Regions from separate parts of the Chryseobacterium gleum genome, predicted to be linked through region 2. Evidence: riboswitches for the same ligand, from Rfam matches in the RefSeq annotation. Region 2 holds a riboswitch; each other region holds the start of a gene.
What was found. A riboswitch is a leader RNA that binds a small molecule or an ion and turns the genes downstream of it on or off. The one in region 2 is predicted to bind S-adenosylmethionine.

Region 1: it holds a riboswitch for S-adenosylmethionine, as region 2 does, so the genes downstream of both, EL165_RS17910 (SusC/RagA family TonB-linked outer membrane protein) here and EL165_RS18695 (alpha/beta fold hydrolase) in region 2, are expected to answer to the same signal.
Region 3: it holds a riboswitch for S-adenosylmethionine, as region 2 does, so the genes downstream of both, EL165_RS14915 (TonB-dependent receptor plug domain-containing protein) here and EL165_RS18695 (alpha/beta fold hydrolase) in region 2, are expected to answer to the same signal.

Annotation. Positions count from the first base shown of each region.
Region 1 covers NZ_LR134289.1:3,942,422-3,953,498, reverse strand. The annotation lists gene EL165_RS17915 (RagB/SusD family nutrient uptake outer membrane protein) at 1-487, opposite strand, end outside; gene EL165_RS17910 (SusC/RagA family TonB-linked outer membrane protein) at 507-3,440, opposite strand; SAM riboswitch class I at 3,524-3,619, opposite strand; gene EL165_RS17905 (type II 3-dehydroquinate dehydratase) at 3,865-4,272, shown strand; gene pckA (phosphoenolpyruvate carboxykinase (ATP)) at 4,441-6,057, opposite strand; gene EL165_RS17895 (GYDIA family GHMP kinase) at 6,185-7,090, opposite strand; gene fabD (ACP S-malonyltransferase) at 7,101-7,976, opposite strand; gene EL165_RS17885 (LysM peptidoglycan-binding domain-containing protein) at 8,047-10,017, opposite strand; gene bshC (bacillithiol biosynthesis cysteine-adding enzyme BshC) at 10,056-11,077, opposite strand, start outside.
Region 2 covers NZ_LR134289.1:4,102,310-4,113,386, forward strand. The annotation lists gene EL165_RS18665 (DUF4350 domain-containing protein) at 1-533, shown strand, start outside; gene EL165_RS18670 (AAA family ATPase) at 621-1,652, shown strand; gene EL165_RS18675 (four helix bundle protein) at 1,715-2,065, shown strand; gene EL165_RS18680 (DUF58 domain-containing protein) at 2,133-3,455, shown strand; gene EL165_RS18685 (OsmC family protein) at 3,483-3,902, shown strand; gene EL165_RS18690 (MGH1-like glycoside hydrolase domain-containing protein) at 3,967-6,582, opposite strand; SAM riboswitch class I at 6,771-6,878, shown strand; gene EL165_RS18695 (alpha/beta fold hydrolase) at 6,939-7,886, shown strand; gene EL165_RS18700 (ACT domain-containing protein) at 7,883-9,421, shown strand; gene EL165_RS18705 (O-succinylhomoserine sulfhydrylase) at 9,546-10,706, shown strand; gene EL165_RS18710 (homocysteine S-methyltransferase family protein) at 10,744-11,077, shown strand, end outside.
Region 3 covers NZ_LR134289.1:3,280,279-3,291,355, reverse strand. The annotation lists gene EL165_RS14940 (porin family protein) at 1-921, shown strand, start outside; gene fumC (class II fumarate hydratase) at 996-2,390, opposite strand; gene EL165_RS14930 (fumarate hydratase) at 2,613-4,220, shown strand; gene EL165_RS14925 (hypothetical protein) at 4,314-4,598, shown strand; gene EL165_RS14920 (alpha-amylase family glycosyl hydrolase) at 4,825-7,662, shown strand; SAM riboswitch class I at 7,736-7,840, shown strand; gene EL165_RS14915 (TonB-dependent receptor plug domain-containing protein) at 7,934-10,378, shown strand; gene EL165_RS14910 (APC family permease) at 10,386-11,077, shown strand, end outside.

The DNA of each region.
Region 1 (11,077 bases), 160 kb from region 2:
TGAACTGATAAAAGCTCGCCAGATTCAGATAACAGAAAGCACGTAATGCTTTTGCCTGTCCCTTCACCTGATCTTTTTTCTCCTGGCTGCCTTCTGTGCCATCAATTCTTGTAATCACATTGTTCATATTATTGATGGTGGAATACAACAGAGACCAGATAAACAAAGGCCGGCTAGCCGTATTATTCACCATTTCTGTAAAAGCATAAGTAGAAGCAAAACCATATTTATTGGTCAATACTGCCACATCACTTCCCATCGCATCACTGGCTCTTAACACAGTGGAATACCCGATATTGGCATAGGTTGTCCCGTCATTATTAAACTTTGCCCAGGTACCGTTCACAACTGTTTCAGCACTTTCGGCGGTTTTGAAAACTTCTACGCTGTTAGCCTGATCAGTCGGAGCAGTGTCCAGATCACTTTCACAGCTTGCCAGTGACAAAAATCCAATGATTGCAAACGATATGTATTTTATTTTTTTCATTATTTCAATTTTAAAAAGGTTAAAGCGTTGCCTGAAGACCAAAAGTGATCGTTCTCATTGCAGGATATCTGTAATATGTTGTTCCGTCCAAAGCCTGTTCAGGATCCATCCCCGTATGTTTATAGAAAGTCAGAAGGTTTTCCGCCTGAATATATATTCTGAATTTTTTAAGTCCTATTTTCTCAAAATAATCCTCAGGAAGTGTATATCCTAAACTCACATTTTTCAGTCTTGCATACGTACCGGAATACAGGAATCTTGAAGACGTTGATGTCCAGTTATTCGTTGTTGTACTTAATGCAGGAACATCCGTATTAGGATTATCAGGCGTCCATCTGTTCAATATTTCCGAACTCCATGCGCGTCCTCCGGCACTTCCGTTATGCATGATGGAAGTATAATCGGTATCCAGAATTTTACCTCCGATTTTGAATGTCAATAATCCTGAAAAATCAAAATTCTTATAAGTAATACTGGTACTGATTCCTCCTGTCAGTTTAGGCAATGCGGAACCCTGCAGCAATTTTGTAGCTTTTGAATATTCTGAAGTCGTTCCTTCTACTGAGTTTCCGCTGGCATCGGTAGTCACCGTTTTCCACAAAGGCTTTCCGTTGCTTGGATCTACTCCTGCCCATTCCGGAATAAAGAAATCATATACTGAACCTCCCACTGTCAGTAACTTAGTTCCTACTACCAAAGAACCTCCGGGAAGTTTGGTTACTTTATTGTTTAAAGTACTTAGATTCACATCCACATTCCACTGGAAATCATCATTTTTAACCGGTGTTGTGAATAATGAAAATTCAAACCCTGTATTCTGAATCGTTCCGATATTGGCTGGATAATCACTGATTCCCAACGATGGAGCCACCGGCATATTAAACAGAAGATCCTGACTTTTCCTTTTAAAATATTCAATATTTCCTTTAACTCTGTTATTTAGAATTGCGAATTCCAATCCCACATTTAAATTAAGGTTGGTTTCCCACTTCACATTATTGGTATACGTTTTTTCCAGGGTTGTTCCCGGTTCTCCACCAAGACTGATAAACCTGTACAACTCCTGATAAGCATAATAAAGTGGCTGACCATTTGGACGAAGTAATTTATCATTCCCCTGCCCCCCATAGCTGGCACGTAATGTCAACTGATTGAAAACATTTAAGCTTTTGATGAATTCTTCATTGGATATTTTCCATGAACCTCCAACTGACCAGAATCTTCCCCACCTGTTATCTTTTGCAAATCTTGAAGAACTGTCTGCTCTTCCTGATGCAGATAAGAAGTAAGTATTATTGTAGTCATACTCTACTTTTCCCAGGAAACTCAACAAACTTAATTTATTGCTGTTTCCACTGAAACTTCCCAGCAGTGAGGCAGCATCCGGCTCATAATAATAAGGCAGTGAAAACTGGCTTCTTGTTCCGGAAATTGTCTGATAATCGTATTTATAGAATTCATGTCCTGCTAACGCATTAATGTGGTGTTTTCCAAACTTTTTATCATACGTCAGAATATTACTGGTTGTATACGAAAGCGTTCTGGTATTTGTTTTCGTTACCGAACCTCCAATTTCTGCTCCCTGACCAAGTAATGGATTTGAATAATAATGTCCGTTATAATTCACAAGGTCAACAGAAAAGCTTGTCTTGAATTTTAATTCCGGTAAGAAAGTAAATTCCATGAATCCCTTTCCTGAAAAGTTATCTTCTTTATTTTCGTTTTTATCTAATGGAAGGGTTGCAGCGGCATTTTGATTCTGTAAAGCATTGGTAGGCCTGTATTTTCCAAAATCATAAACCGGATTTCCATCAGCACCCAAAACGTAAGTTCCATCTGCATTCCTTTCATAATAAGGATAGAATGAAGGAATAAACCTTGCCGCATTGATGATATTGCTCGCCTTGGAATCTGAAGAAGTAGGTGCCTGCTGAATGCTGTTGGTATAACTTAAGTTTACTCCAACATTCAACCATTTCTTAACTTCAGAATTAATTTTCAGCCTGGTATTATATCTTTTAAAGCCAGATTCAATAGCCATACCTTTATCATCCAGATAACCAAGGGAAAAGAAGTAATTGCTTTTCTCACTTCCCCCGCTGATATCAAGATCCACCTGATTTCTTGATGCTACTCTCTGTAAAATATCTCTCCAGTCATCATTCCAGAGTGGTGAAGCACCAGCTAATAACTTTCCATCTGTTCCTACAGGTTTTGGATAAGCTGTTCCATATGGGTTGATTCCAAGGGTAGAAACAAGATTATCTGTAGCCATCTGAGCTGCCTGCTGGGAAGAAACTTTTCCGGACTGATATCCATTTCTCAACGCCTCCCAATATAATTGAAAGTACTGATCGGTATTGACCTGCTCGTAATCTTTCACTGCTCTTCCGGAGAAACCCTGGCTGATATTAAAATTAACTTTTGCTTCTCCTTTTTTCCCTGATTTTGTGGTAATGATAATAATCCCGTTTGCTCCTCTTGAACCATAGAGTGCACTTGCCGTTGCATCTTTCAAAACACTGATAGATTCGATGTCGCTTGGACTGATAGAGTTCAGGTTACCATCAAAAGGAATTCCATCCACTACATACAATGGATCGCTGGAAGCACTTATTGAACCAATTCCTCTAATTCTGATGGTAGAAACCGCACCCGGCTGACCTGATGCACTTGTCGTCTGAATACCCGCTACCTGTCCTTCCAATGCTTTGGTAATGTTGGTAACAGGCCTGTTATTGATCTTATCACTGGAAATTGTCGCCACAGAACCGGTATAGCTGTTTCTTTTCGCTTTTCCATAGGCTACCACTACCACTTCATCAAGCTCCTTTTCGTGAAGACTGTCTTTTTTGGGTTTTGAATTCTGCGCATTTACATTAGCCACTCCCAAAAAAAATGCAGCTACCGGTGGTATCCATATTTTAGAATTGAATAAATTTTTGCTAATCATAATCAATTTTATTTATCATATATTAAAATTTCACCCTTTGCAGAAAAGTCAGCAAAGGGCATCAATAAATACGATAAACCAAATGCTTATTTTTCCATAAAAGGCTGAATGTAACACCTTGCACGGGTAGGTTGTTAAGATTTCACGGGGTCAGTTCCCTCCATCTTTCTTTATAAGCCGATCGAAATATGGTTGCAAAGCTAAAAACTTTTAGTCTACAAAACAAGTAGACTGATTAATATTTAATGATAAATTTTTAATAATTAACATAAAATTTTAATAAAACCCATTACAGTAAGGAGTTATAGCAGTTACACTATTTTCAAACATGACAAATATCATTATTAATAATTCAATAATGTAAAAATTCAGCACAGTTTAATTTCTATGTGATTTTATTGGAAAAACTTTTTAATTTTATAGTATGAAAGTTTTAATTATAAACGGACCAAATCTTAACCTTTTAGGTACCAGAGAGCCGGAAATCTATGGAAGCATTTCTATGGAGAGTTATTTGGAAATTTTAAAAACCGAATTTCACTCTCACGAATTAAAATATTATCAGTCCAATATTGAAGGGGAACTTATCAACAGACTTCAGGAAGATGATTTTGATGCTATAATTATTAATCCGGGAGCTTATACCCATTATTCTTATGCGATTGCGGATTGTTTAAAGAATATTCGTAAACCCAAGATTGAAGTTCATATCAGCAATATCTATCAAAGAGAAGAATTCAGGCAAAAATCTGTAACAGCAGCTAATACGGATGCTGTTTTATCTGGTTTTGGGATGGATGGATATAGACTAGCTTTATTAAGCTTGAAGTGATTTTTCGCTTATATTCCCACAGATCGCACTGATTCTCATAGATAATTATGCATACAGGAGAATAATTTATGAATAAAGAATCAAATTTATTTCAATAAAATACTCCTATTACTAAAAAATAAAAAGCCTCATCAATGATGAGGCTTTTTGTATGTTGATTGGTAACTATTAGATAGTCTGTTCCTGCAATTGAGGTCCTGAAGCAACTAATTTCTTTCCTTCTTCAGTATCACAGTACTGCTCAAAGTTCTTGATATATCTTGAAGCAAGATCTTTTGCTTTCTCTTCCCATTCTGAAGCATTTTCATACGTATCTCTTGGATCTAAGATTCCTGCAGAAACATTTGGCAATTCAGTAGGAATTTCAAGGTTCATGATCGGAACCTGAGTCTTAGGAGCATTGTCAATAGAACCGTCGATGATTGAATCGATAATTGCTCTCGTATCTTTCAGAGAAATTCTCTTTCCGGTACCATTCCAACCTGTATTTACCAAATAAGCTTTAGCTCCGTGTTCTTTCATTTTACCGATCAATGTTTTAGAATACATTGTTGGGTGCAATGTAAGGAATGCTTCGCCAAATGCAGGAGAGAAAGATGGTTCTGGTTCTGTAATTCCTCTTTCTGTTCCGGCTAATTTGGAAGTATATCCGCAAAGGAAGTGGTATTGAGCCTGATCTTCATTCAGAATAGAAACCGGAGGAAGTACTCCGAATGCATCTGCTGAAAGGTAAACAATCTTCTTAGCGTGACCTGCTTTAGAAGGTAATACAATTTTGTTGATATGATAGATTGGATAGGAAACTCTTGTATTTTCAGTAATTGATCCGTCTGTATAATCTGCTACTCCATTGTTCACCACAACATTTTCAAGAAGCGCATCTCTCTTGATGGCAGCGAAAATATCCGGTTCCTTTTCTGCAGATAAGTCGATAACTTTAGCGTAGCATCCGCCCTCATAGTTGAATACTCCGTTGTTATCCCATCCGTGCTCGTCATCACCGATAAGATATCTCTTAGGATCTGCTGATAAAGTTGTTTTACCAGTTCCTGAAAGACCAAAGAATAAAGCTACATCACCTTTTTCCCCTACGTTAGCGGAACAGTGCATTGAAGCCATACCCTTTAATGGAAGATAGTAGTTCATCATTGCGAACATCCCTTTTTTCATCTCACCTCCATACCATGTACCTCCGATGATCTGTAGTTTTTCAGTAAGGTTGAACATGATGAAGTTCTCAGAATTTAATCCCTGAGCTTCCCAGTTCGGGTTGGTAGTTTTTGACCCGTTGATTACTGTGAAATCCGGCTCACCGAAGTTTTCAAGCTCATAGTGAGAAGGACGGATGAACATGTTGGTAACAAAATGCGCCTGCCATGCTACTTCAACAATAAATCTTACCTTAAGTCGTGTATCTGCATTCGTACCACAGAAAGCATCTACAACATAAATTTTCTTAGCTTCGGAAAGCTGATTCATCACTAGTTCTTTACAAGACCCGAAAATTTCCGCGGTTGTAGGTAAATTTACTTTACCATCCCAGAAAATAGTATCTCTTGTAACATCATCCTGAACAATATATCTGTCTTTAGGTGAACGACCTGTGAAAATTCCTGTTTTTACTGATACTGCGCCTGATTCTGTAAGCTCAGCTTTCTCAAACCCCTGATTTTCAGGAGAAACTTCAGCCTGATATAATTCTTCATAAGAAGGATTATACACTACTTCATAGTTTCCTTTAATCCCTAATTTCTCTAAATCCTGGATGATTTTAGTGTTTTTCATTTTACTTATATTTTCTATTTCTTTATTGCTTTCAACAAAAATAATATTAATTATTTGTTAAAGGTGGTTTAAATATACTGATATAAGTCAGAATGGCAAACAAAAAAACGGTTTTGTAAATTACTGATTATGAACTAATTATTTCAGACCATTCAAAAACAGCAGGAAAACCTTTCTCCCAAAAATAGTTCTTATAGTCCCCAAATTTGGCACTCATCACAAAATCTCCGCCCCATGCGCCTAAACTTTTGACAAATGAAGGACAATCTGAGAACAATCTCTCTTTAACTGTGAGAATTTCAAGAAAATCCGCTATTTTTCGCTCATGAATCATCATTAATTCGGAAAAAGTTTCCAATTCATTGCATAACATTATTTTCTTTGTGATTTCCGAAAATTCATTTACCAGTTCCGGAGACTTCTTTTTTGATTTGTAAAAACTGATTCCTTCCCGGCTGTCCTGTTTCTGATTTAAGTGGATAAAAATCAGTTCATTTTTAAAAGAAGGATTAAAGTTTACCTTTTCATATTTAATCTCAGGTTTACTTTGGAAAAGAACTGCAGATTTTTCTTTTGCAACCGCAATATCATATCCACTTCCTCCCAGGCTTATCGTATTCAGATAAAAAGGATCAATCTCCGCCCATTCCGCAAGATTGGTCATCAGGGTAGAACTGCTTCCCAAACCATAGTCTGCGGGAAATTGAAGGTTGGTTTTTAAATGGTAAGTAAAGTTAGTTTTGAATTTAGTATGGGAAAGCTGCTGAACATTCTTCAATGTTTTCGTAATAAATTCAGCGCTTGATGGAATATTGGTTTCCAGAATCTGCCATGTTTGATAATCAATGACAGCTTTTAGCCATAATGTATTCTGATGATAAGCTTCCCAAAGAATAAGAGATTTTCCATCTTCTTTTTCTTCAAAGAAAAACTCTTGTCCCAGCCTGGTAGGTACCGCTAAGACAAGAGCTCCATCAATTGCGAAATATTCTGAAGTAAGCATAAGCTTGCCCGGTGAAAATATCGCGTTCATATATTTTTTATTAGATTGCAGAAGTTGCTTCTACTGATCCGTCAATTTTCTTGATTAATCCCTGAAGGGTTTTCCCTGGCCCTACTTCTACGAAGTTAGACGCACCGTCTTTAATCATATTCTGAACAGATTGTGTCCATTTTACAGGACCTGTAAGCTGATCAATCAGATTTTGTTTGATCTCATCAGGATTTGTTACAGCTGTCGTAGTGATATTCTGATATACAGGAATCGTTGCTTTTCTGAATTTGGTTTTTTCGATCGCTGCCGCCAGTCTTTCCTGTGCAGGCTGCATCAATGGTGAATGGAAAGCTCCGTTTACCGGTAAAAGTAAAGCTCTTTTTGCTCCTGCTTCTTTCAACTTTGCACAAGCTTCTTCTACTGCCGGTGTTTCTCCTGAAATTACCAATTGTCCCGGACAGTTATAATTTGCAGGAACAACAATACCGCTGATCTGTGCGCAGATTTCTTCAACTTTTGCATCGTCTAATCCTAAGATTGCCGCCATAGAACTTGGATTTGCATCGCAAGCCTCCTGCATAGCTTTTGCTCTTTCGGAAACTAATTTCAAACCATCATCAAAGGATAAAACCCCGTTGGCTACCAAAGCTGAAAACTCTCCTAAAGAGTGTCCTGCTACCATTTCAGCACCAAGGCCATTTACGGCTTTTAATGCTGCTACTGAATGTATAAATATAGAAGGCTGGGTAACCTCTGTTTTCTTAAGATCCGCATCTGTTCCGTTAAACATAATGGAAAGAATATCGAAACCTAAAATTTCATTGGCAGATTCCATCAGATCTTTAATATCTTTTCTAGAATCATACAATTCTTTTCCCATTCCTACGAACTGAGAACCCTGCCCTGGAAATACAAGTGCTTTCATGTATTGAATTAAATATTATGCAAATATAACTATAATGTTAACAATATTCGTTTTAAGTGCTATGAATCATTTATGGTACTAACCTGATTACTCTGTAACCTGTATTTACATAAGCACCGTTAGCTTTGGATTTTACAAACTCAAATTTGGTAGCAAGCTGAGTCTGCACTTTATTCATTTGTTTAAAGATTTCTCCTTTTTTATTTTCTCTGGTTAACATGTCATTTACTACATCAAAACCTACGATAGCATATTTTGGCGGAGTTTTACAGTATTTGCTCTTATAGGCAGCCAGAATTTCTTTTTCAAAGCTACCATCTGTATTGATTTTTCTATCCATCAGATAAACCAGATTTGCCTGGCTTAATTCATCCACTTTCTTCTCAAAAACCGGAGCGTAGAACATACTGAAAGCCTTCACTCCCTGAACTTCTTTAGAAATAGCAATGATTCTGTTGGCAAAAGCATCCCCTACTGCATTATCATCATTTGCCAGAATAGCAATAACCGGAGCAGACTGTCCTGTCATCATATTCTGGTCCAGCTGAATATCTGCCGGAGAATTAACTATAATAATATTAGGATTTTTTACTGCTTTTTCAAGTCCTGCCTTGATATAATTGGCATTTTCTTTCTTGGCATCTGCCACTACATATATTTTCTGATCTGAATAGATTCCTTTTACCTCTTCTACAATTTTATCAGCATACGTCTGATTATTGGTTTCTACGATAATAAGGTTACTGTAATTATAGAGTTCCGGAGTGTTGGCAAATGGTGCTACTACCGGGATTTTCTGATTTTTTGTAAAATCAAGAACATCAATTACGTTTGATTTAAAGAAGGGTCCGATAATAAGGTCTGTATTATCAGGATTGATCTGCGTAAGAGAATTTTTAAATGAAGCTTCATTTCCTGAGTCTACTACTTTAATATCCAGCTTTTGTCCTCCTCTTGCATTTCTTTCAATGGCAAGTTTAGCTCCTGTTAAAAAGTCTAGTGCCATTCCTCTGTACTGAGTTTCGTTGGTACTGTATCCGAAAGGAAGCATTAAGATGACACTTAAGGCATCACCATTTTTCTTTACGTATGCCGCATCTTGTTTTTTAATTTTCAAAACCATTCCGGTTTTCAAACCATGTGAAAGATCCGGGTTCAGAGCAATAAGCTCATCTATAGACACTCCAAATTTGTTAACAATAGAGAAAACAGTGTCTCCCTGCTGCACGGTATAGGTAACGTAATCATCTCCCGCTACAACATTGGAAGAGGTTGTTGATTTTTCGTTTCCGGAATCCATTTTTGCTTTTGGATTGGCCGGTTCAGCAGCGGCGTCAGTATTTGTATTGTTAGTATTGGATGTTTTTACTTTAATTGTATCACCAGGCTTAAGTCCTTTTTCTTCCAATCCGGGATTTAAAGCGAAAAGATCCTGCTGGCTGATACCAAACTGTTTTGTGATTCTGTAATAATTATCTTTTGACTGGATGACATAAGATTCTCCTTCCACAGCAGTGGTAACCGTTGTAGGCGTAATCGTAGTTATATTTTTTTCTACAGCAGGTTCAGCATGCTTTCCTACTGCTACTGCCTGTTGTTCACCACCATATTTCTTAATACTGGCAAGAGGTAAGGTAATTTCATCTCCGATTTTCATATGAGAATCGAGTTCAGGATTCAGTTTTCTCAAATCCGTTTCAGAAATTCTGTATTGCTTTGTAATACCATAGATGGTTTGCTTTGGAAGTAAAACAATTTTACCTAAAGCAGAAGCACTTGTGTTTGAAGTTACTTTTTCTGCCGGAGCTGATTTTGTCACAACCGGAGTGGCTGCTTTATCTGATTTTATGGTTAAAACATCTCCGATCGCCAGTTTGCCATCTTTATGTTTTGGGTTTAGCTTCAGCAATTCATCTACAGTCATTCCATACTTTTTTGCAATGTTGTAAGGATTGTCACCTTGCACAACCGTATGTGATTTCTGGGCTGAAACTCCCAAAACCATACATAAACTGGATAGAATAAAAAACCTCTTTATCATATTCGATAATTATAATTTACAAAAATACTTCTTTAAAATTAAATGGCAACAATTATTAATTTGGAATCTTGAACCACCATTTCTTCCAAACAATTTTCAAGCCATGAATAGCCATAATCTGAAAAGAATACGCTAAAGTTATACACCCTTTCCTGCCATGTTTTAGCCGGGTGAACATCTAAAAACAGATTTTCAAGTCTTTCCAGCAATTCATTCTGTTTTATTTTTTCGGCATGAAGCAAGCGTTTTTTCATTCTTTTAAATGATTTCAACTGTCGTACTTCTTCTGCTTTCACCATATTTCCGAAAGATTTCTCAGTAGTTTCTGCCGCAGCCTTCAATGCTGAAAAATTACTAACCAGCAATTCTTCTTTTTCTTCCAGTAATTGTAAAATGAGACTATCTTTTAAAATCTTCTGATTAGTCAAAACCGTAAAATTGTGAAAGAAATCTTCTATTTTCAGATCCAATTTCTCAATTTTCCCCAGAGTTTTTTCTTTCAGAAAAAGCATAGAGTTTCTTGGAATAAGGATCGGAAAGGGAGTGTTGATTTTTAAGAAGTAATCTTTCAACTCCAGCCAATACATAATTTCGGCATTTCCTCCGATATAAGCCAGATTAGGAAGTACATTTTCCTGATATACCGGCCGCATCAAAGCATTCGGACTGAATTTTTCAGGATGATTTTCCAACTCCGTCAGAATTTCTTCTTCTGTAAAGTGAATTCCTTTATCTACAATGATATATTTTTGTCCGTCAAATTCAATTCTGTCTCTGGTTTCAGAAAGGTAAAAAAGGTTTATTTCACGGGGATTTACCTGAACCTTACCATATTTTTCTGTAAGAAAATTCACTTTAGCTTCAGAAGCTTGATGTAAACTGAAATGAAGAAGCTCATCTTTAAAAATCTCCTTCATCTGATTTTTAAGTTCCACGGAATCTCCATCCAGAATCAAAAGCCCGAATTCTGAAAAAAGACGATTGACAAGGATTTTAATAGCTTCCGTCAACGTGTTTCCCTGTTTGTAAGCTTCCTTCATCATCAGGATAAGTTCCGTAC
Region 2 (11,077 bases):
TGAAACCGGGAAATGCAAAATACGCACAGGATGTATTCTCCTATCTTCCGGATAGAGAAACGCTTTGGTTCGTTTCAAATAAAAGTTCAACATCACGTTTCTTTATGCGGTTTGTATTGTCAAATCCGGCTTTAAAATATGCATGGTGGGTGTTTTTAGGAGGGCTTGTTCTTTTTATTTTCTTTAATGCCAAAAGAAAACAGAGAATAGTACCTGTAACGGAGCCATTAAGAAATACTTCCCTGGATTTTGTAAAAAGTATTGGAAATCTTTATCTTCAGGAAGGTGATTTTCATGATATGATGGCAAAAAAAGCCCAGTATTTTCTGAATAAAGTAAGAATGGATCTGCTGATTGATACTCAGCATCTGGATGAGGAATTTGCTAAAAAATTACAACTGAAGACCGGGAAAACCATGGAGATGATCAATGAGGCGATAATGCTTATTAAAAAAGCTCAGGATCCCTATGCCAGCGTAATGAAGGAAGATCTTACAAGAATTAATAAGCTTCTTGATGAAATACTTAGATAATATAACAAAATAATAATATGACGAGATAGCAGTTTCCCAATAATTGTTATATTGATACATTGCTAGATTGGTAAATAAAAATTTATTATGGAAAACTTTGATAACCCCAATATAGAAAACCAAGGCTCTATAGACCTTAATAAACAGGAAGAGCAGTTCCAGTCGAGAATTGATATGATAGAGCTTCGCGCAAGCTTAGAGAAAGTAAAATCTGAGATCGGAAAAGTAATTGTAGGACAGGAGAAGATGATTGAACATCTTTTGGCTGCTTTACTTTCAAACGGACACGTTCTGATTGAAGGTGTTCCGGGAGTAGCCAAGACAATTACAGCAAAATTATTGGCTAAGACCATCGATGTTGGCTTCAGCAGAATCCAGTTTACGCCGGACCTGATGCCTTCTGATATCCTGGGAACATCTGTATTTAATGTAAAAAATTCAGAGTTTGAATTTAAAAAAGGACCTGTTTTTTCTAACTTTATCCTGATTGATGAAATCAACAGATCGCCGGCAAAAACCCAGTCAGCATTATTTGAGGTAATGGAAGAAAGACAGATCACAATGGATGGCACACGCTATACAATGGAAGAACCTTTTCTGGTGATAGCAACACAGAACCCCATTGAGCATGAAGGAACATACCGTCTTCCGGAAGCTCAGCTGGACCGTTTTCTGTTCAAAATTAATGTAGGTTACCCTAATCTTGAGCAGGAAATCGCCATTATTAAAAATCAGCACGAAAGTAAAAAAGAAGATAAAACAGAAGGCATACACCGTGTTATCACCGCTGAACAATTAAAAAATTATCAGCATCTGGTAAAAGAAATCATTGTGGAAGCCCAGTTGATGGAATATATTGCTAAAATTATCATTAACACCAGAGAAAACCAGTTTTTATATCTTGGTGCTTCTCCTAGAGCTTCATTGGCGCTTCTTACAGCTTCAAAAGCATTTGCAGCCATCAGAGGAAGAGATTTTGTAACTCCTGAAGATATCAAAGAGTCTTGTTACGCAGTTCTGAGACACAGAGTAATTGTATCTCCCGAAAGAGAAATGGAAGGCCTTACAGCAGATGAAATTATCCGTCAGATTTTAGAAGGAATAGAAATACCTAGGTAGATAATAGTTGGCAGGTAGGAGGTGATAGCGGTGAATGTTTAATAGTTACAAAATTATCATATATGGCAAATTTTAAAGCGCTTTTAGTTTGGCAGAAATCGATTGACTTTGTTACTGAAATTTATAGGATTACTGAAGTATTTCCCAAAACCGAAATGTATGGATTAATATCACAAATCAGACGAGCCGCCATTTCTATACCCTCCAATATTGCAGAAGGGAACTCAAGAAGAAGTAAACCTGATTATCTGCAATTTTTAAAAATATCAAGAGGCAGTTGTGCAGAAGTAGAAACACAATTGATAATTTCAAAAAATCTCGGTTTTTTAAATGAAGATGATTATTTCAAACTAAACCAGAAGATTATAGAAATATCTAAAATGTTGAATGGACTCATTAATTCCCTACAATAATAATGAATATAAAAAAGCTAATAAACGACCATCTAAAACCTTTCATCTGCAACCTGCAACCTAACCAATGAAAAACTTATACATCAATACCCGTTTCTTTTTTACGCTCGTTGGAGTGGGGATACTGTATGTTCTGGCATTTTTCTTTCAGGTGTTGATGTGGGTTGCCCATATTACACTGTTGATTTGTTTTCTGGCAGCAATGGTAGATTTTCTGCTGCTTTTTAATCAAAAGAACGCCTTACAGGTGCAAAGAATTTTGCCTGAAAAACTGTCCAACGGAGATGAGAATTTTGTAAAAATTGACATCAAAAATAATTATAGCTTTACCATATCCACTAAGATTATTGATGAAATACCGTTCCAGTTTCAGAAAAGAGATTTCCTGATCAAAAAACAGATCGCTTCGGGAGCAAATACCTTTTTTCAATATTCTTTAGAACCTAAAGAAAGGGGTGAATATCATTTCGGAGGTCTGAATGTCTATGGATCATCACCATTGGGCTTCATTTCAAAAAGATTTATTTTCCAGAAAGATGCTATGCTGCCTTCTTATCCGTCTTTTATCCATCTCAGAAAATATGAACTGATGGCTATTCAGAGTGAATTTTTATTAGGCGGAATCAAGAAAGTCAGAAAGCTGGGACATACCATGGAATTTGAGCAGATCAAAGAATATGTTGCCGGAGACGATATCAGGACGATCAACTGGAAAGCCACTTCGAAAACAAACCGTCTTATGGTCAACCAGTTTCAGGATGAGAAGTCACAGCGTATTTTTATGCTGATTGATAAAGGAAGAACCATGAAAATGCCTTTCAACGGATTAAGTCTGCTGGATTATTCTATTAATGCAACAATGGCGTTGTCTCATATTATTTTGAGAAAGGGAGACAGAGCCGGAATGATGACCTTTTCCAAGAAAGCTGAAAATAAAATTGCTGCCGATAATAAGTCCGGCCAACTGAAGAAAATCTCCGAAGCCCTTTATAATATCAAAACAGATTTCTTTGAAAGTGATTTTAACCGTTTGTATCAGGATGTAAAATATTCTATCAATCAAAGAAGCTTGATTCTGCTTTTTACCAATTTTGAGACATTGGATGGATTGAACCGCCAATTGAAATATCTTCGCGGAATTGCTAAAAACCATTTACTGGTCGTTGTATTCTTCAAAAATTCAGAATTGCAGACACTGATCAACAAAAATCCTGAAAATATGCAGGAAATCTATGACGAAATCATTGCTGAAAAATTTGAGTTTGAAAAGAAACTGATTATCCAGGAACTCCGTAAATACGGAATTTATACCGTTTATACCCTTCCGGAAAATTTGAATATCGATGTTATCAATAAATATCTGGAGATAAAAGCGAGAGGAATTTTATAACTTTGCAGAAGCAATAAGCAATACATAATGAAAATTACACTTAACAGAATAAACGACGATTTTTTATTTGAATGTACCAATGCTCAGGGAAATTCTATTCTTTTGGATAATACTTCCCAGCCGGGAGCAAAAGGAGTTTCTCCAATGGAAAGTGTACTGATGGCAGTAGCGGGATGTAGCGGAATTGATGTAGTTTCCATTTTAAAGAAGCAGCGTCAGGAGATCAAAAGTTTTCAGGCAGAGGTAGAAGGAGAAAGAGTACAGGTAGAAGATGCAAAACCTTTTAAATCAATTAATGTTAAATTTCTTTTGGAAGGAGAAATTGATCCTAAAAAAGCACTAAAGGCTGCAGAACTTTCTTTTGAAAAATATTGTTCAGTGTCAAAAACTCTGGAACCGAATGTAGAAATCGGATACGAAGTCTATGTGAACGGAGAAAAAATTTAATCTCTTACTTAAAAATATAGAAAGCCGGATGATTCATCCGGCCTTTTTATTACTCATTACTCATCTAAAAGGTGAGTCTTGGCTTTATCAGTTTGGCTACAGTAGCAGTCCAACCGGTTTGGTGGGAAGCTCCAACGCCCCGGCCGTTATCTCCATGGAAATATTCAAAAAATGTAATATAATCTCTGAAATGTTCATCGTAATTGAATTTTGGATTATCTCCATTGAACGCTCTTTTTCCATTTTTATCCTTTAAAAATATAGAACAAAGTCTTTTGCTGATGTTTTGAGCTACTTCATCAAGGTTTCTCTTATCTCCGCTACCTGTCGGGAACTCTACTTTCAGACTGTTTCCATAATAATAATGGAATCGCTGCAGACTTTCAACAATCAGGAAGTTGATAGGAAACCAGATGGGGCCACGCCAGTTGCTGTTTCCGCCGAACATACGGCTGTCACTTTCTGCCGGAGTATAATAGACCATGTTTTCCGTTCCATGCACAGAAAATACAAACGGATTTTCTTCGTATACCTTAGACATGGCACGGATTCCGTAAGTACTTAAAAATTCTTTTTCGTCAAGCATTCTGGTCAGAACTTTGGTCAGTCTGTTCTTGCGGAGGATGCTCATCAGATGTTTTCTTCCATGTCCTTCCTCATCCCAATGAGAAACAAGCTTGGTAAGCTCCGGCTTATTTTTTAAGATCCATTCCATTCTGCTTCTGAAATTCGGCATCTTTTCCAGTAAGCGGTGGTCTACAATCTCAACGGCAAACATTGGAATCAAACCAACAATACTTCTTAACCTCAAAGAAACGCTGTCTCCGTTTCCAAGCTGCAATACATCATAAAAGAATCCGTCTTCCTCATTCCACAGACCTTTCGTTCCTTCACCCAGATTTTCCATAGCTTCAGCGATGTAAAGATAATGTTCAAAGAACTTGATCGCCATATCTTCATACACCTGGTAATACTGGGCAAGTTCCATCGCAATACGCATCATATTCAATGCATACATGGCCATCCAGCTGGTTCCGTCTGCCTGTTCAAGATGCTGGCCGTCCTTCAAAACCATATTTCGGTCAAAAGCTCCAATATTATCGAGACCAAGGAAACCTCCGCCAAAAATATTTTTACCGTTTTTATCCTTTCGGTTCACCCACCATGTAAAATTAAGCAGCAGTTTCTGGAAAACTTTTTCTAAGAATAATAAATCCGGTTTTCCGTTGTTCTTTTCATCTATCTTAAAAACACGGAAGCATGACCATGCATGCACGGGTGGATTCACGTCACTCATATTCCATTCATAAGCGGGAAGCTGGCCGTTAGGGTGCATATACCATTCTTTCGTAAGTAATAACAGCTGTCCTTTCGCAAACTCTGCATCGATGATGGAAAATGGAACGCAGTGAAATGCAAGATCCCATGTGGCATACCACGGATATTCCCATTTGTCGGGCATAGAAATAATATCTTTATTATGAAGATGATTCCATTCCGTATTTCTTACATATTCACTGAAGTTTCTTGGCGCTTCAAAGTTCGGATCACCTTTCAGCCATTTCCCGATATTATAATGATAGAACTGTTTGTTCCAGAGAAGTCCGGCAAATGCCTGTCGCTGCACATTTCTTTCATCTTCATTCACGGTATCACTCTGAATTTCCTGATAAAACTCTTCAGCTTCGGCCTTTCGGGTATTGAAAATTTCATCAAATTTTTCAAAAGGTTCATCGTTTTCTTCAGGACATAATCTGAATTCAAAAACTTTTGATTCACCTGCTGCTATAACTTCATCTATAAGAAAAGAAGCTTTGGTTCCTCTTTTTTCAGGATTTACAGTATCTCGGCCGTGAATTATAAAATCATTGATTCCGTCTTTAAAATAAGTATTCTCTGTTTTAGGAGTACCGTAAAGTTTTGGAGTATTTGTTTCGTTTTCACAGAATACACTTTGTGCATTTGTATTTCTGGAATACAGTTTTTTAATTGAAATACTGTCGTGGCCAATGGTAATACTTCCATCCTGAGAAGCACTCAGCTCTGCCTTGTAGGTATTATATCCCCATTTCCAGTTGTTTCTGAACCATGCAGTAGGAGCCACCACGATAGGAGCTTCATGCTGGCTTCGGTTGCAGACTGTCACTCTGGCCAGAATATCATTATGATCTGCCTTACAGTATTCAATGAAAATATCGAAATACTCATCGTTATCAAAAATCCCGGTATCGAAAAGCTCATATTCAGGTTCCTTTTTGCTGCGTTTTCCATTCTCACTAAGAATATCATCATACGGAAACTCATTGATCGGATATTTATATACCATCTTCATATAGCTATGAGTAGGTGTATTATCCAGATAATAAAAGATTTCTTTGATATCTTCTCCATGATTTCCCTGAGGATTGCTCAATCCGAAGAACCTTTCTTTTACCATTTTATCTTTTTTGTTCCAGAATGAAAAAGCAAAACATAAAAGCTGCTTTACATCAGAAATTCCGGCAATACCTTCTTCGCCCCAGCGGTAAGCATAGCTTTCTGCATTATTATGATTGGTAAAATTCCAGGCATTCCCGTTCGGGCTATAATCTTCGCGTACATTTCCCCACTGCCGGTTGCTTACATAAGGTCCCCAGTTTTTCCATTTGGTATCTTGTAATCTTTCTTTTTCGGCGGTCATATGTCAACATTTTTCCACACGAAGTTAGTTTTTTTGCAAAGTAATTCCAATTTTTTTCATCTGAATAATTATTAATATGACCTTGAAACGCCTGTATTTAAGGGCTCTTTTAAATATTAAAATAATTTTTTTTTGAATTTAAAAGAAAAGAACTACCTTTGCACCATTCGTTCATTCAAATATTGAAAATGTTATCAAGAAAGGTTGAGGGATTAGACCCTGTGAAACCTTAGCAACCCTTTGCGCAAGTAAAGAAGGTGCTACGTTCTACCAAAATAATTTTGGACAGATAACTTACTGAAGTTCTTTTCAGCCATTTCCTGTGGCATTTTCAATTGTATTTAAATATAATAGAATTGAAAACAGAACTAAACTATATTAATCTTACGTATCAAACAAATTCCCAAAAGGAATACCATATCCCGCTAAGCTATCAGCTTTTTGGGAAAGATCTGTTTACAGCACCTGTCATTTTAATCAATCACGCTCTTACCGGAAACTCGAATGTATCCGGAGATAAAGGCTGGTGGAAGCAGCTGGTAGGAGAAAATCAGATTGTTGATACCGATCAATACACAGTTCTGTGTTTCAACATACCCGGAAACGGTTATGACAATTTTTTAATTGAAGACTATGAAGACTTTACCCCTTCAGATATCGCTGCGATATTCCTGAAAGGGCTTGAAACTTTGCAGATCAAAAAACTATATGCCATTATCGGAGGCTCTCTGGGAGGAGGAATTGCCTGGGAAATGCTTGCCCAGCAGCCGGATCTTGCAGAGATATTTATTCCCATTGCCTGCGATTACAGAACACACGATTGGCTTCATGCGCAATGTCTGGTTCAGAAATTCTTGTTAAATGATAAAGAAGAACCATTACAAAAGCGAGAATTCATGCCATGTTGTGTTATAGAACTCCACAGTCGCTCAATGACAGATTTCAAAACCAATATAACCAGGAAAAAACAACGCCTGGAATCAGAAGACTGGCTGATTTATCATGGTAATGCTCTAAACGAAAGGTTTAGTTTAAAAGCTTATAAATTGATGAATCATCTCCTGATGAATATAAATGCTGATGAAACAGTACTGGAGAATATACAGGCACGAATGCGCATGATCTCCGTAGATTCAGACTTATTTTTCCCGGCTTCTGAAATCCGGATGTGTTTTGAAAACTTAAAAGAGAAAAATAAGGATGTTTCTTATCACGAGATCCAATCTATACACGGGCATGATGCCTTCCTAATGGAATATCAACAATTAAATAATATCATAAAAAACATTTTACAGGAAAAATGAAAAATGCTAACGAAATAAAATTTTTGAAGAACAGATCAATCGTCAAATTTGAAGGAGAAGATTTCTTAGGAGAAATCGGGATTGACGGACGAATTTTTAAAGCGCTTACCTTAGCGCGTATCAGTGTAGGAGTAATCTCTCAACAAGCGGTAGAAAACGGAATTTCCATTTTGGTTCATGAAAACGATGCAGAGAAAGCAGTCGCTTGTCTTATCGATGAATTTGAGGCGGAAAGAAAGTCAGGAAAAGTTTCCCAGATCTATAGTATCAATAATGTTTCCGTGATTGGCTTTGTAGCAGAAGATTTCAATAAAGTCTTTGCTGAGCTGGCAAGAAATAATGTTTTCCCGTTACTTTTAAATCAGGTGGCAGGAGAAAACAGAGTCAATATCGTAGTGACCTCTTCGCAGGATGAGAAAACAAGAAATATCATAGAATCTGAAATTTTTAAAAAACCAAAGACAGTTCATCTGGCAATCATTGGTCACGGAAACGTAGGAAAAACCCTGATAGAGCAGGTACTTGAATCTGCACAAGAAATTAAAAAACGTAAAAAAATAGACCTTAAAGTAGTTGCTGTAGCCAACTCAAAGAAAATTGCCTTCAATAAAAAAGGGTTTGATGCCAATTGGGGAGATGAGGTTTTAACAGCAGAGAGACCGTCAAATGTTGAAGAACTGATCAACTTTTCCAACGAAAATCAACTGGAAAATCTGATTGTTGTGGATAACACGGCAAGCAAGGATTTTGTTAAAAACTATCATGCCCTGGCAGAAAACGGATTTGATCTCGTTTCTTCCAATAAAATTTTCAATACCCTTCCAATAGAAGAGTACAGAAAACTAAGATATACGTTGAACAAAAATAACAGACGTTATCTGTATGAAACCAATGTTGGCGCTGGATTACCGTTAATTGACACCATCAAATTATTGCACCTTTCAGGAGAGAACATCACCAGAATCAAAGGAGTATTCTCCGGAACATTAAGCTATGTTTTCAACAATTTTTCTTTGAGGGACGATAAATTTTCAACCATCATCAATGAAGCTCTGGAAAAAGGATATACAGAACCGGATCCGAGAGAAGATCTGTCAGGAAATGATGTGGCAAGAAAATTACTGATCCTCGCCAGAGAATTGGATCTGATCAATGAATTCGAAGATATCAGTATTCAGAATCTTGTTCCGGAAAGCTTACTTGAGGTTTCAAAATCAGAATTCCTTTCCAGACTTGAAGAGCTGGATGAAGAATATCAGAAAATAAAAGAAAACCAGGAGCCTGGACATGTGCTGAGATATGTAGGCGATTTACATGGCGATTTACAGAAAGATAAAGGTGAACTGGATGTAAAACTGATTTCTGTACCTGCAACTTCTGCATTAGGGCAGCTGAAAGGTTCAGATTCAATTTTTGAAATCTATACAGAAAGTTACGGAGAAAATCCGATCGTTATTATGGGAGCCGGAGCCGGAGCACAGGTAACAGCCAGAGGGGTATTTGGAGATATTTTAAGAGTAAGTGAAACTAAATAATAATGTAACAATCTACCAATCTAGCAGTGTAACAATTACTGCAATTGCTATTCTGAACATAGCGAAGAACCTTATTGGTAAACTGTTACATTGATACACTGTTAAATTGACAAATTAAAACTATATGGAAAATTTTGAAACATCAGCAATAAGAACCCAGACTGAAAGAACCCAGTTTGATGAACATTCTACGCCATTATATCTAACCTCCAGCTTTATATTTCAGGATGCGGAAGATATGAGAGCAAGCTTTGCAGAAGAAAAACCTAAAAATTTATACAGCCGTTTTTCCAATCCTAATGTAACAGAATTTACAGATAAGATTGCTAAAATGGAAGGTGCAGAAGCAGGATATGCATTTGCGACAGGAATGGCAGCCATCTATTCTACATTTGCAGCTTTGTTAAATGCTGGGGATCATATCGTAAGCTGCCAGTCGGTTTTCGGGTCTACACATACTTTGTTTACCAAATATTTCCCGAAATGGAATATTGAAACCTCTTATTTCAAAGCAGAAGATGCAGTGAATGTTGAACAATATATCAAACCTAATACAAAGATCTTATACCTTGAAACTCCTACCAATCCGGCAATTGAAATCCTGGATCTTGAGTTTTTCGGTCAGATCGCCAAAAAGCATAATCTTATATTTATTGTAGATAACTGTTTTGCAACACCTTATCTTCAGCAGCCCATCAGATATGGTGCAGATATTGTTGTACATTCAGCAACAAAGCTGATTGACGGACAGGGAAGAGTACTAGGAGGAATAGCCGTAGGAAAAGAAGATCTGATCAGAGAAATCTATCTTTTTGCAAGAAATACAGGACCTGCATTGTCTCCTTTTAATGCCTGGGTATTATCAAAAAGTTTAGAAACATTGGCAATCCGCGTAGAAAAACACTGCGAGAATGCATTGAAGGTAGCAGAGTTCTTAGAAAACCATCCGAATGTAGAGTTAGTAAAATACCCATTTCTTAAATCCCATCCAAGCTATGAAGTAGCCAAAAGACAAATGAAACTTGGTGGAAACATCGTAGCCTTTGAAATAAAAGGTGGAATAGAAGGAGGAAGAAACTTTTTAGATAAGATACAAATGTGTTCACTGTCTGCCAATTTAGGTGATACAAGAACGATCGTTACGCATCCGGCTTCTACAACGCATTCCAAATTATCAGATGAAGAAAGGAATGAAGTAGGTATTACAGCAGGATTAGTACGTTGCTCTGTAGGGTTGGAAAATGTAGAGGATATCATTGCGGACCTTAAGCAGGCGTTGGATTAATTCAAACAATTACTGGCTTTACTCAAAATAGATAAAAATGAAAAATTCAGAACAATTATATAAAGCTCTATCCGAAAGAATTTTAATTCTTGACGGTGCTATGGGAACGATGCTTCAGAGGTATAAGTTTGAAGAAGAAGATTACCGTGGAGAGCGTTTCAAAGATTGGGAACATCCAGTAAAAGGAAACAATGACCTGCTTTCTCTGACACAGCCTCAGGCCATTGAGGAAGTTCATAAGAAATATCTTGAAGCAGGGGCAGACATTATTGAGACCAATACGTTTTCAGGAACTACCATTGCGATGGCAGATTATCATATGGAAGATCTGGTATATGAACTGAACTATGAGTCGGCAAAAATTGCCAGAA
Region 3 (11,077 bases), 820 kb from region 2:
AAAGAAAAAGTGGAAGAATATGCCGCTAAGATCAATGCCATTATCCAGGAAGAAAAAAAGCTGATGGAAGAGGAACTTAAGGTGTTGCAGGCCAGAAACCTGGATAAGGCTGAATTCGACAGAGAAAAAGCCCAGATTGCAGATCGCTATTCCGAGAAAATGGATAAAAGAATTGAAGAGCTGGGATTTGATCTGGATGATGTGATTCAGAAGCAGGTAAGATATTCCCTTCTGAATACTGATGTGACTTCCAATGAAGAACTTAAAGAAAAGCTGTTGAAAAAATTCCGTCCTACCAGAAGCTTTACGGGATATTTCTCTTACGGAATCATGGCACTGACAAACAGTTCTCAGGATAACGAGCTTGATAAGAACATCGGATATGCAAATAATCTGGAATTTGGACTGAAACTGAATTATCAGCTTAGCAGAACCAGCCCGTGGGCGATTACTTCAGGATTAGGGTTTTCCTGGAGAACCGTCAGAACAGATAATAATATGTACTTTGCAAAAAGCGCAAACCAGGGAGTAGCTTTGGTTCAGGCTAATCAAAATCTGGACAAAAGTAAGCTGAGAACGGGATATATTATCGTTCCCCTTGGAGTACAGTATAACTTCTCAAAACTCAAAAATGCAGGTATGGATATCCAGTACCGTAGTTACTATACCGGATTTAAAATAGGAGCGAATGTATATGGAGGAGTGAAAATGTCTACGAATAACATTGTGAAAGACGGTGACGGAGAAAGAAGAGACCGAGGAAATTATCAGGTTAATCCTTTTGTGTATGGGGCACAGCTTACTCTTTCTTATAACAGCTTCAGCATATTTGTAAAAAAAGATTTCAGCAATTTCTTTAAGGACGGCTATTTTAAAAATGATAAAGCGCTGATATTCGGCTTAGCCATCGGATTGGATTAAAATATATTTGATTGCAAAACAAAAACTCCGGGAGCAAGTCTTCCGGAGTTTACATAGTATCAGTTATATAATCATTATTTTAAGCTTCCTACCATATCTTCAGGTTTTACCCATTCATCAAACTGTTCAGCAGTTAACAGACCAAGATTGATGGCTTCCTCTTTTAATGTCGTACCATTTTTATGGGCTGTTTTAGCAATCTTAGCGGCGTTTTCATATCCGATGTGGGTATTTAAAGCCGTAACAAGCATCAAAGATTTGTCTACAAGCTCCTTAATTCTCTCATGATTTGGCTCAATACCTACGGCACAATGGTCGTTGAAAGAAATACATGCATCAGCAATCAATTGGGCAGACTGTAAGAAATTAAAAGCCATTACCGGTTTGAAAACATTCAGCTCGTAATTCCCCTGAGTTCCGGCAAACGAAATGGTAGTATCATTTCCTAAAACCTGTGCGCAAACCATGGTCATTGCTTCATTCTGGGTCGGATTTACTTTTCCTGGCATAATAGAAGATCCCGGCTCATTTTCAGGTATATGAATTTCCCCGATTCCTGAACGCGGTCCCGAAGCCATGAGTCTAATATCCTGAGCAATTTTGAACAGAGATACAGCCAGCTGCTTTAATGCGCCGTGGCTTTCAACAATGGCATCGTGAGCAGCAAGAGCTTCAAATTTATTTTCAGCTGTAACAAAAGGATGTTTTGTAAATTGAGCAATATATTCAGCTACTTTTACATCATAGCCGTTAGGAGTATTCAGACCCGTTCCTACAGCAGTTCCTCCTAATGCCAGCTCAGAAAGATGAGGTAATGTATTTTTTAAAGCTCTCAATCCGAATTCAAGCTGAGCCACATATCCGGAAAATTCCTGTCCGAGAGTAAGTGGAGTAGCATCCATCAGGTGGGTTCTTCCGATTTTGACAATATCTTTGAAAGCTTTCGATTTTTCAGCCAGCGTATTCTTTAATTTTTCCACTGCAGGAATTGTTGCTTCCACCACTTTTGTATAAGCAGCGATGTGCATGGCTGTAGGATAAGTATCATTCGAAGACTGAGATTTGTTCACATCGTCATTCGGGTGAATTTCAGACTTTTCGCCCAAATTTCCTCCATTATTAACATGAGCTCTGTTGGAGATTACCTCATTCACATTCATATTTGACTGTGTTCCCGAGCCTGTCTGCCAGATCACTAAAGGAAACTGGTCATTCAATTTTCCTTCCAGTATTTCATCACATACTTTCGCTATCATATCCCTTTTTTCGGCAGGAAGTACTCCCAGATCGGTATTGGCATAGGCGGCTGCTTTTTTAAGATAAGCAAAAGCTTCAATGATTTCATGCGGCATTGAGCCTTCAGGTCCTATTTTGAAATTGTTTCTGGAACGTTCTGTCTGTGCACCCCAGAATTTATCTGCAGGTACCTGCACTTCTCCCATGGTGTCTTTTTCTATTCTGTAATTCATAGTGGTTGAAATTTGTATGATCTTTATTTTTGAGCCAAAAAATTGTTGACATTACTCATATTTAATGAAATAAATAATGTTTTGCCTTATTTACTTAGCTTCTATAAAGGTACTTATAAACTCAGAAATCTACAATTTATAATCATTATAAATATCAATTTAAGTGACTGATTTTACTCATATTTTTTTAAGGAGGTGTATTTTTGTACAAACAAAAATTGAATGGATTTTAGATATCAGGATCCGTATCCTATTCAGAAAGATGATACGGTGTACAAAAAACTTACATCAGATTATGTAAAGGTTGAAAAACTGGGTGACAGAGAAATTTTAACAGTAGATCCGAAAGGATTGGAATTATTGGCAGAAGAGGCCATGGCAGATGTTTCTTTCATGCTTCGTTCCTCACACCTGGAAAGCCTTAGAAGAATTATTGATGATCCTGAAGCTACAGATAATGACAGATTCGTTGCTTACAATCTTTTACAGAACGCTGCAGTAGCGGTTGAGGGAGCTCTTCCTTCATGCCAGGATACAGGTACAGCGATTGTAATGGGAAAGAAAGGTGAAAATGTATATACGGGAGTGGATGATGGCGAATACCTTAGCAAAGGAATCTTCAATACTTATCAGAAAAGAAACTTAAGATATTCTCAGGTCGTTCCTTTAACGATGTTTGATGAAAAGAATTCCGGATCCAACCTTCCGGCTCAGATTGATATCTATGCTAAAAAAGGAGATTACTACGAATTTTTATTTTTGACAAAAGGGGGAGGTTCAGCCAACAAAACATTCTTATACCAGAAAACAAAATCTTTACTGAACGAGAAATCTCTTGAAGAATTCATCAAAGAAAAGATTTCAGACCTTGGAACGGCTGCCTGCCCGCCATACCACTTAGCATTGGTAATCGGAGGTACTTCAGCAGAAGCCAACCTTGCGGCTGTTAAAAAAGCGTCAGCAAAATATTACGATAATCTTCCGACAGAAGGAAACGAGGCCGGACAGGCGTTCAGAGACCTTGAATGGGAAGCCAGAGTTCAGAAAATCTGCCAGGAAAGTGCCATCGGAGCTCAGTTTGGAGGAAAATACCTTACTCACGACGTAAGAGTGATCAGACTTCCGAGACACGCTGCATCTTGTCCTGTAGGAATGGGAGTTTCATGTTCTGCAGACAGAAATATCAAAGGAAAAATAACAAAAGAAGGAATTTTCCTTGAGCAATTGGAGCAGGATCCGAAAAGATTCTTGCCTGATACACCTCCGCATCTGGAAGAAGCTGTTGAGATCAATCTGAATAAGCCAATGCCGGAAATTCTTGCAGAGCTTTCCAAATACCCGATCAAAACGAGACTGAAGCTGAACGGAACATTGATCGTGGCCAGAGACATCGCTCACGCAAAAATCAAAGAAATTATTGACAATGGTAAGCCAATGCCTGATTATTTCAAAAATCACCCGATCTATTATGCAGGACCTGCAAAAACTCCGGAAGGAATGGCTTCAGGAAGCTTCGGACCTACAACTGCAGGAAGAATGGATGTTTATGTAGATGAATTCCAGAGCCATGGCGGAAGTATGATTATGCTGGCAAAAGGAAACAGAAGTAAAGATGTTACCAATGCATGTAACAAATACGGAGGTTTCTATCTTGGATCTATCGGAGGACCAGCTGCCATCCTTGCCAAAGACAATATTGTATCTGTAGATGTTGTAGACTTCCCTGAATTAGGAATGGAAGCCGTAAGAAAAATTGAAGTAAAAGACTTCCCAGCATTCATCATTACTGATGATAAAGGCAACGATTTCTTCGCAGATCTTGCCCATTAATTAGTTTAAAATTAAAATAAATAACAAAATAGAACGCTGATCTTTTGTGTAAAAAGGAAAAAAGTTCTATTTTTGCCTAAAATCTTTAAGAGAATGATAACGATTTTATCAGCATTTTGGCCGTTCTACCAGTTCCTATGGACTGTTTTCTTCATTACTATGTTCTTAGTAGGATTCTGGTGTATTTTTATGTTCTTCGGATTAGTAATCCCAATGTGGCTAACTGAAGGTTTGAAAGAGTATTTCGGAAAAGTAAAACCTTTCGATCCTGAAGACATCAGAAGAAAGCTTATTACTGAGCAGGAAGGTGTAGAGGTTATTTATAACGAGCCTAAAGGGAACGGACCTTTCATTCACGATCACGGACATCATCATTAATTGATTGTCATTGCTTTTTCACCTGAATTCTGAAAAAGTAATATCAAAGCAAAACAACATATATGAACCGCTTAATTTTTAAGCGGTTTTTCTATTTGATATTTCCCAGGCTTCTCATGAATTTTTCTGGATTATTTTCCCCGAAAACTGAAATATTTACCAGCGACTGAATAAAAACAGGCAATATGAATAAAAATTAATCCTATATTCGATAAAAAAATAGGACATGAGAAAATTTTATTCCGTTGCTTTTCTGCTGATTGCCATGTGTGTTTTTGGACAGATCAGTTATACAATTTCACCCAATCCGTTTAATGAAACAGATGCTATTACGCTTACAGTTCCCGGAGACCAGATTGACGAATCTGCCTGGGGCGTTTCCAATAATGCCATTTACATATGGACCTGGTCTTTGGATACCAATTATCAGAACAGCCAGGATTGTCCAACCAATGGAAGCTGGAACAACTCCAATGATTTAAATAAGCTGAATTATAATGCAGCAACGGACAGCTATTCGCTTACCTTTACTCCAACTGCCTTCTTTGGTAGAACAGGAATCGGCAGGTTCGGGTTTTTATTAAAAGATAAAACAGGATCACATCAGACCTCGCCGGACATTTTTGTCAATGTGGGGATTTTAAGCTTAAGTCTTACCAATCCTCTGGCAAACAGCCTGACCTCTGTTCCGGCAGGTAATTCCATCAATATTACTGCTACAACCAATGTCAACGCAACATTTCAGTTAAAAGCCAACGGAACTGTTGTAAACTCTACCACAACACCATCTCAATCCTATTCTTACAGTTATACCGTTACTCAGGATGCAAGCATGGAGCTTACAGCAACACAGGGATCCAGTTCAAAAAGTGTCGCATTTATTCTCCAGGTTCCGAGAAATGTGGTTTCTGAAGCAATACCGAACTGGATAAAACAAGGAATCAATTATCACCCGACAGATCAGACCAAAGCAGGGCTTGCCTTATATGCTCCAGGAAAAAGTTTTGTCCATGTTATCGGAAGTTTCAATAACTGGATGGTCAATGATAATTATTTAATGAAAAGAGATACCACCAATCCTGATCTGTACTGGATTGAATTGATTGGTTTGACTCCTCAGCAGCTTTATACCTTTCAATACAGGACAAATGATCTGAGAAAAGTAGCAGACCCTTATTCACCACAAATCTTGTCTTCTTATGATGATCAGTGGATTTCAACTGCCACTTACCCGAACTTACCTGCATTTCCGGCAGGGCAGGGTTTTGAAGTTTCAACATTTAAAACCGGGCAGACAGCTTATAACTGGCAGGTGACCAACTTTCAAAGGCCGGCAAAAGAAAACCTGGTAGTCTATGAATTATTATTAAGAGACTTTACACAGGAAAAGAACTGGCAGTCATTGATCAATAAAATTTCTTATCTGAAGAATTTAAAAATCAATGCTATTGAATTGCTTCCCATCATGGAATTTGACGGAAACCTTTCATGGGGATACAATACTTCCTTCCATTATGCATTGGACAAAGCTTATGGAACTCCTGAAAAATTCAAAGAATTTGTAGACCTGTGCCATCAGAACGGAATTGCTGTTATTCTTGATGTTGCATTTAATCACGCTACGGGACGTTCCCCTTTGGTAAGGCTTTGGAATATAGATCCGGATGGCGACGGTTATGGAAATGTAGCTCCGGACAATCCTTACTTTAATCAGGTTCCGAAACATTCATATAATGTATTCAATGACTTTAACCATACAAGTCCTTCAACGCAATATTACGTTGAAAGATGCCTTCAGCAATGGCTGACAGAATATCACATAGACGGATTCCGCTGGGATCTAACCAAAGGATTCACTCAGAGCTGTTCTGAAAATGATGAAGCCTGTACCAATGCCTATCAGCAGGACAGAGTGGATATTATGAAACACTATGCAGACAGGCAATGGGCAATCGATCCGAATTCCTACATGATTTTTGAACATTTGGGAACAGATGCGGAAGAGCAGCAGTGGGCCAACTACAGAATAGCCGAAGGAAAAGGCGTTTTGCTTTGGAATAAACAGACAGATCCTTATAATCAGAATACGATGGGATATAAGGAAAACAGTAATTATGACCGTATGAACCACAGCCTTCACGGTTTTACCAACATGAGTGCTGTAGGCTATGGAGAAAGTCATGATGAAGAAAGGCTGATGTTTAAAAACCTTGCCTATGGTGCAGTAAACGGAAGTTATGATGTTAAAAATCTGAATACTGCTCTTGACAGAATGAAAACTTTCGGTGCAACTTTCTTTACTATTCCCGGCCCGAAAATGATCTGGCAGTTTGGAGAATTAGGCTATGAATTCAGTATCAACAGATGTGCAGACGGTAGTATCAGCAGTGGCTGCAGAACCGATGAGAAACCTGTTGCATTTACGCTGGGATATGATACCAATGCCAGCAGAAAAGCAGTATATGATACCTGGGCTAAAATCATTACCATCAGAAATGCCCATCAGATTTTTAAAACCAAAACATACAGCATAGAATCCAATAACCTTACGAATGACCCCAACGGGCTGATCACCAGAATTTACCTGTACGATACATCTATTACTACAGGAATAAAAAATGTTGTGGTATTGGCCAATTATACAACTTCCGCACAAAACGTGGTTCCTTATTTCCCTTATACAGGCCAATGGCAGAACCTGATGGATGACAGTATTTCGGATGTGGTTTCTACAACGGCTCCCATCACTTTGCAGCCGGGAGAATTCAGAATCTTTGGAAATTATGCAGGTGCTTTGTCTGCAGCAGATATAAATGCAGGCAACAAATTATCACTTCAGATTGCGGATAATCCGGTACAAAACGGTACGGCAAAATTAATTTTTAATAAAGTGAAAAACGGAGAAATTTCCATTTTTGATATGACCGGTAAAAGGTTGAGTTCATTCAAACTGGATAAAGAAAACGGCACATATGAGGTCAAAGTGAACTATCCAGCCGGGACCTACCTGGTACATCTGAAATCAGACACAGGAATAGCAACTCAAAAAATGATTGTTAAGTAAACTAAAAGGCAGATTTGCAGACAGCAGATCTGCCTTTTTTGTCCATTTAAAAAAATAGTCTACTTTTGCAGTAGATTTATCAAGAAAGGTGGAGGGATTTGGCCCGGTGAAACCTTAGCAACCTGCACGGTTCCGGAAGTGCGAAGGTGCTAATTCCAACCCGAGGGGAAGATAAGTGAAATGAATACTCTATATGAATCCCGTTTCTTGAAGTCTTATGTATCTGCGGAAAAGACCGCCGGATAAATTATGATCAATTGGGAAGAACAAAATGAAAAAAATAAGTACAGCTGTATTATTGCTTGGAGCAATCTGGGTTGCTGCTCAGGAGAGCGGGAATAAAGAAAAAGAAATTGAAGATATTATCATCGTTGGAAACCGTAATGTCAAAAGAACAAAGCTGGAGACACCGGTTCCGGTAGATGTTATTAATATCGACAAAATTCAGAGGAGTGCTCCGCAAATGACTGCTCAGGATCTGCTGAACTATGTGATTCCGTCATTTAATGCAGTAAGACAGTCCGCTTCAGATGGTACAGAGCATATTGACCCCGTTACCTTAAGAGGAATGGGGCCGGATCAGGTTTTGGTATTGCTGAACGGAAAAAGAAGACATACAACATCTTTGGTCAATTATCAGAACACAGTCGGGAATGGTTCTGTGGGAACAGACCTGAGTACCATCCCGGTGATTGCCATTGACAGAATTGAAGTTCTCAGAGACGGAGCAGCTGCACAGTACGGATCTGATGCCATTGCAGGAGTCATCAATATTATTCTTAAAAAGAATGCCGGGGCATCAGCAAGCCTTACCTACGGTGTAAGCGGCAGAAATGATGGCGATACGTATCAGGCAGGAGCAAACTACGGAGCTTCATTAGGAAAGAAAGACGGCTACATCAATCTTTCAATGCAGTTAAGCCACAGAGGAAAAACAACAAGAACACAAAATCATGATCTGGATATTTTCGGGGATAATTTTGCCTATGAATTTGCAGATAATCCTGAGATAGCAAGAGCAGAAGATGATGCAGAAATTCAAAAAAGAGGATTGACGCGTGATGATTTTAATTTTCAGATCGGGGATGCACAGATCAGACAGGGACAGCTATTTTTCAATGCAGAATATCCTTTTAATGACCATTTTAAACTGTATTCTTTCGGAGGATTCAGCATCAAGGAAGGAAAAGGTTTTGGTTTCAGAAGGCTTCCGAGCGAAAAATCCAATGTAGTTTCGTCCATTTACCCGAACGGTTTTCAGGCAACGCTGGCATCCCAGATATACGATGTATCTTATGCTGTTGGGGCAAAATATAATATCAATGACTGGCTTCTTGATCTTAGCAATACATTTGGAAGCAACACTTTCAATTACAATGTAAACAATACGAATAATGCTTCATTGGGAGCAAAATCTCCAACGAGTTTTTACGCCGGAGCACACAGCTTCCTTCAAAACACCATTAATCTTGACGTTTCCAGAAACATAAATCGTTTCAATATCGCCTTCGGGGGAGAATTCAGATTTGAACAGTATCAGATCAAAGCGGGTGATGAGGCTTCTTATGCCCAGTATGATATCAACGGGAACATTGCCACCGAAGGTTCTACAGTGCTCGGTGCAGGCGGATCCCAGTCCTTTATCGGATTTTCCCCGGATAATGCACTCAGGAAAGACAGACATTCCACAGCCGTATATGCAGATGTTTCCTATGATCTGGACAAAAAGTTGAACATTGATGCTGCTGCAAGATTTGAAAACTATTCAGATTTCGGAAATACCTTGAATGGAAAGCTTGCTGTACGATATGAATTTGTAAAAAATTATGCAGTAAGAGCAGCTGTGGGAACAGGATTCAGGGCTCCTTCTCTTCAGCAGCAGTATTTTAATAATTCTTATGCAGATATTTCTACTTCCGGCGAGAAGATTGTTACCAAAGGAATCTTTAGTAATGATAGCAAAGCTGCAGAAATTCTTGGATTTGATAAGCTCAAGCAGGAAACTTCAGTCAATGCAAGTGCCGGATTTACCCTGAAACCTTTAAACAATCTGACCATCACTATAGATGGATACTGGATCAAAGTGAAAGATAGAATTGTTATTACAGGAAATATAACAGATTCAAGATTATCTGACCCTGCTGTAGTAGGCAATGGAAATGAGGTTGAAAGCGGAAGATTTTTCGCCAATGCCATTGATACAGAAACTAAAGGTGTAGATGTAGTGGTCACATATGACTGGATTCTTGGTAACGGAAAATTGAATATGAATCTTGCAGGAAACTATACAGAAACAAAAATCACAGACTTTCATTTTCCGGAAAATTTAGGAACGCCTCAGGAACAGTTTTTTGGCCCGGATCAGATCAATATCATTGAAACGCTGTCTCCTAAAACAAAAGCTTCATTAGGATTAAATTATGGAATCGGGAAGTTTAATTTTCTCGTAAGAAATACCTATTTTGGCAAAGTCATAAGAGATGGCTATCCGTTTGGAGAAGTACAGGAGTTCTCTCCAAAAGTCGTTACTGACATCAGTGTTGGGTATGATATTACAAAAAGTATCAACTTTACGGTAGGAGCCAATAATATTTTTGATGTTTTCCCGGATCGCCAGATTTACAGAAATTCATACTATGGGGTATTCAAGTATGCTCCGGTGCAGATGGGAACGCTGGGAAATTATTTCTTCGGAAGACTTAATTTTAACTTTTAATCATTAAATGAGTACTACCTCACATCAGATTGGCTGGAAAACAGCTGCCGCAATTGTTGTTTCCAATATGATCGGAACAGGGATTTTTACCACTCTCGGATTTCAGCTATCCGATATTACCAATACCTACAGTATTTTCCTGCTGTGGATCATTGGAGGCATCCTGGCTCTGTTTGGTGCTTTTTGCTATGCGGAATTAGGATCACATTTTAAAGGAAACGGAGGCGACTTTATTTATCTGAAAGAAACCTATCATCCTTTATTCGGGTATCTCATAAGCTGGATTTCGCTGATTATCGGATTTTCTTCTCCTGTAGCTTTGGCTGCATTGGCTATGTCGAAATATCTTTCTGTATTCAACTATTCTTTCGGAAACGGCTTTGCTATTGCTGCTATTTTTCTGATTGCAGTTACTTTGTCATTCAGTTTGAAAACATCCAGCCGGTTTCATAACTTTTTCACTTTCATTAAGATAGCGTTTATTGTTGTACTCATTATCCTGGGCGTCTGGCTTTCAGATTCACCACAGATTGGCAGCAGTTTAAATTTCAGTGACAGCTGGCAGAATGAGATCATGCTTCCGGCTTTTGCTACATCGCTGGTATTTGTAACCTATTCTTATACAGGCTGGAACTCTGCTTCTTATATTGCAGGAGAAATTAAAGATGTCCAGAAAAATCTTCCGAAATCACTCATTAT